2 regions of the Streptomyces sp. A01 genome follow, and region 1 is predicted to be linked to the other one. Evidence: riboswitches for the same ligand, from Rfam matches in the RefSeq annotation. Region 1 holds a riboswitch; the other holds the start of a gene.
The links. A riboswitch is a leader RNA that binds a small molecule or an ion and turns the genes downstream of it on or off. The one in region 1 is predicted to bind S-adenosylmethionine.

Region 1 (4,408 bases):
TAATTCCATCCAGTTACGGGCAACTCGGGCCAGACATAACGGGATCTACCCGACAAAACATACACACACTTCACGCACATTTTGACGGGTTCTCATATGCGGTCGGCACACGCGTGAGGAGGGGCCGGAGGGGGATCGCCCCAACTGTATCGCGGTTCCCAATACGGAATTGCCCCGTCCACTTATAAGCGGACGGGGCAATTCTCGCCACAATGGCGAATTCGAGCTGTCAGCCTCCGGCTACCGCCGGAATGATCGAAATGTCCGCGCCGTCCGGGGTGGCCGTCTCCAGTCCTTCGGCAAAGCGCACGTCGTCGTCATTGACGTACACATTGACGAAGCGGCGCAGCTTTCCCTGGTCATCGAGCACGCGCGCCGCGATGCCCTGGTGGTTCTTCTCCAGGTCGGCGAGCACCGCGCCGAGGGTCGCACCCTCGGCGCTCACCTCGGCCTTGCCGCCGGTGTAGGTGCGCAGGATGGTCGGGATGCGAACGTTGACGCTCATGCGAGGCCAGCCTCTCGGAACGAGTCAAGGGTGGGGCGGATGATCGCGGAGGGGCCCGTCGTCGGCGCCACCGCGTCCAGGGTCTTGAGGCCGTCGCCGGTGTTGAGGACGACGGTCGTCAGGGCCGGGTCGAGCTGCCCGTTCTCGATGAGCTTCTTCGTCACGCCGACGGTGACCCCGCCCGCGGTCTCAGCGAAGATCCCCTCCGTGCGGGCCAGCAGCTTGATCGCGTCGACGACCTGCTCGTCGTTGACGTCCTCGACCGCCCCGCCGGTGCGGCGCGCGATGTCCAGCACGTACGGGCCGTCGGCCGGGTTGCCGATGGCCAGCGACTTGGCGATGGTGTCGGGCTTCACGGGCCGTACGACGTCGTGGCCGTCCTTGAAGGCCCGGGAGACCGGCGAGCAGCCCTCGGCCTGCGCGCCGAAGATCCGGTACGGCTTGTCCTCGACGAGGCCGAGCTTGATCAGCTCCTTCAGCCCCTTGTCGATCTTCGTGAGCTGCGATCCCGAGGCGATCGGGATGACGATCTGGTCCGGGATCTCCCAGCCGAGCTGCTCACAGATCTCGTAGGCGAGCGTCTTCGAGCCCTCGCCGTAGTACGGCCGGAGGTTGACGTTGACGAAGCCCCAGCCCTCACCGGCCGGGTCGCCGATCAGCTCGCTGCAGAAGCGGTTGACGTCGTCGTACGTGCCCTCGATGCCGACCAGCTCACCGCCGTAGACGGCGGCCATGACGACCTTGCCCGCCTCCAGGTCGTGCGGGATGAACACGCAGGAGCGGAAGCCGGAACGGGCGGCCGCGGCTCCGACCGCGCCCGCCAGGTTGCCGGTCGACGAGCAGGACAGGGTGGTGAAGCCGAAGGCGCGAGCCGCCTCGACGGCGATGGCCACGACCCGGTCCTTGAAGGAGTGGGTGGGGTTCCCGGAGTCGTCCTTGACGTACAGACCGCCGGTGACGCCCAGTTCCCCGGCGAGACGGTCGGCCTTGACGAGCTTGGTGAGACCGGGGTTCAGGTTCGGCTTGTCCGCGACGTCGGCGGGCACCGGCAGCAGCGGCGCGTACCGCCAGATGCTGTTCGGTCCTGCCTCGATGCGCTGGCGCAGCGCCTCGGGGTCGCCGCTGGGCAGGTCGTACGCGACCTCAAGCGGCCCGAAACACTCCTCGCACGCGAAGATCGGGCCGAGGCCGAAGCGCTGGCCGCACTCGCGACAGGAGAGCGCTGCGGCGGGGCCGAGATCCACGGCGCCCGGCGCGGAGCCGGAGCCGGTCGTGGCAGGGGTGGGGGCGGTGGTGTCCGCGGTGCTTTCAGTGGCTTGCACAGCCATGGAGGCGAGGCCCTTTCTCCTCATCTTCCCCGCGACGGACTTCGCCACGAGACGGAATTGGCACCTTCCCCACCGGGAGCCTCGCCTGATGGGACCGGGCTTGGCGGGCCACCACTGCGGGTGTTCGTCAAGCGACGGTCAGGCAAGACCGGCGGGAGGGTTGCCGGGGCTTCAACGGGCCGTTCCCTCTGCCCCTCTGGATGAGCGGTATGGCGCTGGACTCCTTGGAGCCAGGCATTTGTCGGCGTGATGACCCCGGCATGCGAGGGTCGTCCGCGTTGTTCAAGACTGTAACTGAAGGTCGCGGCGGTTGAGATAGTCGTCCGCAACGCGAGATGAACGTAACACCGCCCGCCGCTGAGACGGGCCATCGACCGCCCTCCAGGCGGGCAAAGGAGTCACGCAGGTGCTGGAAGAGGTGGAGCACTGGCTGAGCAGCCGGTCCTGGTCCGCTGCCGACCGTCCGCTCGGCCGGCTCCTCGCGGCGAAGCGGGCCGGCGCCACCACGGTGAGCGTCGTGCTCCCCGCGCTGAACGAGGAGGCGACGGTCGGCGCGATCGTCGCGGCGATCCGGCGCGATCTGATGGTCGCCGCTCCGCTCGTCGATGAGCTGGTGGTGCTCGACTCCGGCTCCACCGACCGCACGGCCGCCGTGGCCGAGGCGGCGGGCGCGCGGGTGGTGCACCGCGACAGCCTGCTGCCCCGGCTGCCCGCCGTGCCCGGGAAGGGCGAGGTGCTGTGGCGGTCGCTGCTGGCGACGACCGGCGACATCGTCTGCTTCGTGGACGCGGACCTGCGCGACTTCTCCTCCACGTTCGTCTCCGGCATCGTCGGCCCGCTGCTGACCGACCCGGAGACGCAGTTCGTGAAGGCCATGTACGACCGGCCCCTCGGCGATCCGGAGGGCCCTGGCGGCGCGGACCGCGTCGGCCCGGGGCAGGGCGGCCGGGTGACCGAGCTGGTCGCGCGCCCGCTGCTCAATCTGCACTGGCCGCAGCTGGCGGGGTTCGTCCAGCCGCTCGGCGGCGAGTACGCGGCGCGGCGCTCCCTGCTGGAACGGCTGCCTTTCCCCGTCGGCTACGGCGTCGAGCTCGGCCTTCTCGTGGACTCCCTGCACACCGTCGGTCTTGACGCCCTGGCCCAGGTCGACGTGGGCGTACGCAGACACCGGCACCAGGACGGCCAGGCACTGGGCCGGATGGCCGCCGCGATCTACCGTACGGCCCAACTTCGGCTGACGCGTGGCCACTTGGTACGCCCGCGGCTGACCCAGTTCGCGCGGGGCGCGGACGGCGGCTTTGAGCCGCGTACGCATGATGTGGACACCGAGGAACGGCCGCCGATGATCGAGATACCGGAGTACGCGGAACGCCGCGCCGCGTAGGCCGTGGCCGGCGGTTCTTGTTGATCTTGCTGCGAGGGGAGCCCCTGTCCGTACGTCGCGGACCGCGGGTGCGTTGTGGCTGGTCGCGCAGTTCCCCGCGCCCCTCACCCCCGTCCGCGCGTCGCGGACCGCGGGTGCGTCGTGGCCGGTCGCGCAGTTCCCCGCGCCCCTGACCGGGCCCCGATGCCGGGCACGCATGGTGCGGCGGACACCCCGAAGAGGGAGACCCTGACCGAGCGTCGCCGACCGCGGGTGCGATGTGGCTGGTCACGCCGGTCCCCGGGTCCGTGGCGGGGCGGCATGGTGCCTCGGGCGTGAGGGGCGGGGCGGGGTGGTGAGGACGGCGACCACGAGACGTAACACGGCCGTACGTTTGAGCGGATCTGTGACTGGCTAAGCTCGCGTCATGGTCTCCGCGCACTCCGATCAGGGCTTTGCCGAATCCGAGCGAGGTGCCGTTTCCGGCCGGGATGCCGTCCCTGAACGGGGCGCCAAGGTGCTGGTCGCCTCGAACCGGGGCCCCGTGTCGTACTCCCTCGCGTCGTCGGGCCCGCCACCGGACGCACCGCCGCGTTCGGGCCTGCCCGCGCTGACGGCGAAGCGCGGCGGCGGCGGGCTGGTCTCCGGCCTCTCGGCGATCGGCGCTGACGCGGACGCGATCTGGGTGTGCGCCGCGCTCGGTGACGGCGACCGCGAAGCGGTCCGGCAGGCGGCACTGCGGCAGGCGGGCGACGGCCAGGCCGCCGCGGGCCACGCACCGGACGCGGACGCGGCCTCGATGCCCCCGGTGGTGGGCGGCCGGGCGGGGGCGCTGCTGGACACCGCCGACAGTGGCGGCCAGCGCGTCCGGATGCTCGACATCGAACCGGACGTGTTCACCGCCGCGTACAACGGCGTCGCCAACTCGGTGCTGTGGTTCATCCACCACCTGCTCTACCAGACCCCTCTGGAGCCCGCCTTCGACGACGAGTTCCGGAGTGAATGGGCCGCGTACGAGGCGTACAACACGGCCTTCGCCGATGCCCTCGCCCGCGAGGCCGCGCCGGGCGCCGCCGTCCTCGTGCAGGACTACCATCTGACACTCGTCCCCGGCCTGCTCCGCGAGCGCCGCCCCGACCTGCGCATCGGTCACTTCTCGCATACGCCATGGGCCCCGCCGGACTACTACCGGCTGCTACCGGACGACGTCGC
Region 2 (4,408 bases), on a different contig from region 1:
GATCGCCACAGCGCAGAACCCCGTCCGCAGCCTGGACGGGGTTCTTCGCTGTTCACGGCGCTGGATAGGCTGGCCGCGTAACGCACTCAACCACCAGGAGCGTGGACCATGGACGTTGTAACCCCGGCAGGCGGCGACAGCGCGACGGCCCACACCTGGCCGGAGATCCTGCGCTCACTGCTCGGCGGCCGCGACCTCAGCGCGGACGCCACCGCCTGGGCGATGGACCGCGTCATGCGCGGCGAGGCGAGTGACGCCCAGATCGCCGGTTTCGCCGTCGCGCTGCGAGCCAAGGGCGAGACCGTCGCCGAGGTCGCCGGGATGGTCCGGACGATGTACGACCACGCCAACCTCATCGAGGTCCCCGGTCCGACCGTCGACATCGTGGGCACCGGGGGCGACGGGGCCAAGACCGTGAACATCTCCACGATGTCCGCCGTGGTCGTCGCGGGCACCGGGGCGAAGGTCGTCAAGCACGGCAACCGGGCCGCGTCGTCGGCCAGCGGCGCCTCCGACGTCCTGGAAAAGCTCGGCGTCAACCTCGACCTCACCCCCGCGAGGGTCGCCGAGGTCGCCGAGCAGGCGGGCATCACCTTCTGTTTCGCCGTGAAGTTCCACCCGTCGCTGCGGCATGTGGCGCCCGCCCGCCGCGAGCTGGGCATCCCCACCACCTTCAACTTCCTCGGGCCGCTGACCAATCCGGCCCGTGTGAAGGCGCAGGCGACCGGTGTGGCGGACCCCCGGATGGCGCCCATCCTCGCGGGCGTGCTCGCGGAACGCGGCTCCAGCGCGCTGGTCTTCCGCGGTGACGACGGCCTCGACGAGCTGACGACCACGGCGACCTCGCGGGTGTGGGTCGTACGCGGCGGGGAGGTGCGGGAGCAGGCGTTCGACCCGCGCGACGTCGGCCTCGACCTGGTCCCCGTGGAGGCGCTGCGGGGCGCCGACGCCTCGCACAACGCGGACGTGGCCCGGCGGCTGCTCGCGGGCGAGCAGGGGCCCGTACGGGACGCCGTGCTGCTCAACTCGGCGGCGGCGCTGGTCGCCCTGGAGGGGATCGGTCCGGCTGGGTCCGCCGCACCGGTGGCGGAGCTGCGGCTGGCCGAGCGGATCGCCGCGGGTATCGAGCGGGCCGCCGAGTCCATCGACTCGGGTGAGGCCAGACGCACGCTGGAGCGGTGGGTGGCGGCCAGCAACGCGTAGCCCTTCGCGCAGTCCTTGCGGCGGGGCGCCTTGCTCGGCCCCCGCCTTTGGAGACTCCCCGATCGCGCGGGTGGCGGTGCGGCGCGGTCCGCCGGTCCGCCGCCGGCCCGCGTCGGCGCGGTGCTCGCCGTCCGTCGCGCCGCTGTGGCGCGGGGACCGGCCCCGGCACGGCGCGTTTCACGATCCGGACCGGGCTTGCGCCGTGATCGTGGTGTGGCATGATGCTGCGCAGGTCACGAGTGACAGCGATGCAGGCCCCGGCCCGCTGTCCGGCAACCCTCCGTCCGTGGCGGGGTGCCCCGGGTGATGACCAGGCCGTAGGCAGCGAGGTCTACGGCAAGCGCGGACCCCTCGCACTCTCTTGTGAGTGAAGCGGCCAGGGGTCCTGGTGGTCGAGGGAGTTCTTCCGTGAACCAGCGAATGCGATAGGGCCTTCGGCCCGTCCCCCGTCCCTCCGCACGCCTTCCGCGTGTGCCGAGGCAGTTTCCGCACTCGCTGGTGAGGTCACCGGCCGTGCGTTTCGTCGTAGCCACACAGCCATGAAGCCCCGCGCTCATGAAGCTCTGTCCTGCCGGGAGATCTCGCCATGTCCACGCGCCCTTTCGTCGCTTCCGCCTCCACGTCCGACGCCTCTGCTTCCGTTGCCTCCCCTGAGGGGACCGCCTCCGCCGACCCCGCCTGTGAGGGCGTCACCTTCGAGCCGCTGCCGGTCCTCGGCGCCGGTGTGCGGGTTCCGCTCGTCACGGGCGGCGAGGTCGAGTACGCCGCGCTGGACTACGCGGCCAGCGCGCCCGCGCTGCGCAGGGTCTGGGACGACGTCGCGTCCTACGTCCCGTACTACGGCAGCGTGCACCGCGGCGCCGGGTACCTCTCGCAGCTCTCCACCGACCTTTTCGAGACGAGCAGGGCCGATGTCGCCGCCTTCCTCGGCTGCCGGGACGGGGACCAGGTCATCTTCACCCGCTCCACCACCGACTCGCTCAACCTGCTCGCCTCCGTACTGCCCCAGGGCGCCCGGGTGTTCGTGTTCGAGACCGAGCACCACGCCTCGCTGCTGCCCTGGGAGCAGCGCGACGGGGTCCACGTGACCTACCTCAGCGCGCCGCGCTCCCCGGGCGAGGCCGTCGAGACGCTGGAGCGGGCGCTGGCCGACCGGGAGCGGGACGGATCACCCGCGCTGGTGTGTGTGACGGGCGCGTCGAACGTGACGGGTGAGCTGTGGCCCGTACGGGAGCTGGCCGACGCGGCGCACGCGCACGGCGCGCGGATCGTGGTGGACGCCGCCCAGTTGGTGCCGCACCACCCGGTGGACATCGCGGAGCTGGACGCCGACTGGATCGCGTTCTCCGGGCACAAGCTCTACGCGCCGTTCGGCTCCGGGGTGCTCGCCGGGCGGGCGGACTGGCTGCGGGACGCCGAGCCGTACCTCGCCGGTGGCGGGGCGAGCCGCACGGTGGCACGGCGCGCGGACGGCGGGGTCGATGTCGAGTGGCACACGACGGCCGCCCGGCACGAGGCCGGTTCGCCGAACGTGATCGGCGTCTACTCGATCGCCTCGGCCTGCAAGGCGCTGACGGAGGCCGGGTTCGACACCCTGGTGGCCAGGGAGCGGCAGCTCATCGCGAAGGTACGGGACGGGCTCGCCGATGTGCCGCAGGTGCGGGTGCTGTCGCTGTTCGGCGACGACGCGCCCCGGGTCGGCGTCCTCTCCTTCGTGGTGGACGGCTGGAACAGTTCGCACTTCGCCGCCGCGCTGTCCGCCGAGTACGGCATCGGCGTCAGGGACGGTCTCTTCTGCGCCCACCCGCTGGTCCGCACCCTGCTGGGCAGTGAGCCGACGGACCCGGGGGAGTGCGGCTCACCGGACGCCGCGCCGGGCGGCTCCTCGGCCGAGGGCCAGGGGCGTTCGCTCAACGCCATCCGGGTCAGCTTCGGCGCGGGCACGCCGGACGAGCACGTGGAGCGGTTCGTCAGTGCCGTACGGGAGCTGATCACGGACGGCGCGCGCTGGAACTACCGTACAGAGGAAGGCCGTTGCGTGCCGGACCGGAGCCCCGCCGCCCTCTGAGCCACCGCGGCCCCGGCCGGGGGCGGGCTCGAAGTCAAGCCATGGCCGGGGCGGTCGGGGCGGCGTGCCCCCGGCGCCGCCGCGGCTGCGAGTACGGCTGCGGCTGCGGGGTGCGCAGCCGGGTGCCGAGCAGGATCATCCGCAGCGCGCGTTCGGTGGCGTCGGCGAGGAACTCATGGCCCCGGCCCAGCGCTTCGGCGAGCGGGACCGGGGCGGGCAGGATGCCGTGGTACGCGTCCACGCCCGCGCCCCTGACCTCGTGCGCGCCCTCGCCGATGGTGCCGGCGATGGCCAGCACCGGCCTGCCGTACTCCTTCGCGCGGCGGGCCACCTCGGCGGGGATCTTGCCGCGCGTCGTCTGCCGGTCCAGCGCACCCTCGGCGGTGACGACGAGGTCGGCGCGGGCCAGCCGGGCGTCCAGGTCGAGACCGTCGAGCAGCACATCGAAGCGGGGCAGCAGCCGGGCGCCGACGGCGGCGAGCCCGGCTCCGAGCCCGCCCGAGGCACCGGTTCCCGGGCCGTAGCGCAGGTCGCCGGGGTGTGCGGGGCCGCGGGCCGATGGGCGGAGGCGGCCGAGCACATCACGCGTGAGGAGGTCCGCCCAGTGGCTGAGTGCCGCGGCCAGCTGCTCGGTCTGGGCGGGGGTCGCGCCCTTTTGCGGTCCGAAGACGCGGGCCACGCCGTGCGTCCCGCAGAGCACGTTGAACGGGTTGCACGCGACGAGCAGTTCGGTGGCGGCGAGGCGCGGATCGAGCCCGGAGGCGTCGATGCGGCGCAGGCGGGCCAGCGCCCGGCCGCCGGGCGGGAGGTCGCGCCCCGCGCCGTCCAGGAGGCGGACGCCGAGGGCCCGCAGCGCGCCCGCGCCGCCGTCGGAGGTGCCCGAGTCGCCGCAGCCGACGAGGACGCGGCGGGCCCCGGAGTCCAGCGCGGCGCGGATGAGCTGGCCGACCCCGTGGGTCGTGGTGGCGCCTGGGTCGCGGCGGTCGGCGGGGACCAGGGACAGCCCGGCGACGGCTGCCATCTCGACGACGGCGGTACGCGGCGTGTCCCCGGCGCGGGCGCCGGGGACACGGGGCCGCAACGGGGCGCGCGCGGTGACTGGGCCCTGGTTTCCCTGGCCGCCTGCGCCTCCGCCTG

Region 2: it holds a riboswitch for S-adenosylmethionine, as region 1 does, so the genes downstream of both, AC5P1B_RS16560 (aminotransferase class V-fold PLP-dependent enzyme) here and thrC (threonine synthase) in region 1, are expected to answer to the same signal.

The regions. Positions count from the first base shown of each region.
Region 1 covers NZ_JBWLKN010000006.1:180,015-184,422, forward strand. The annotation lists gene AC5P1B_RS10275 (ubiquitin-like small modifier protein 1) at 230-505, opposite strand; gene thrC (threonine synthase) at 502-1,833, opposite strand; SAM riboswitch class I at 1,851-2,040, opposite strand; gene AC5P1B_RS10285 (glucosyl-3-phosphoglycerate synthase) at 2,240-3,217, shown strand; gene AC5P1B_RS10290 (alpha,alpha-trehalose-phosphate synthase (UDP-forming)) at 3,624-4,408, shown strand, end outside.
Region 2 covers NZ_JBWLKN010000010.1:278,734-283,141, reverse strand. The annotation lists gene trpD (anthranilate phosphoribosyltransferase) at 109-1,203, shown strand; SAM riboswitch class IV at 1,435-1,552, shown strand; gene AC5P1B_RS16560 (aminotransferase class V-fold PLP-dependent enzyme) at 1,790-3,271, shown strand; gene AC5P1B_RS16555 (glycerate kinase family protein) at 3,306-4,408, opposite strand, start outside.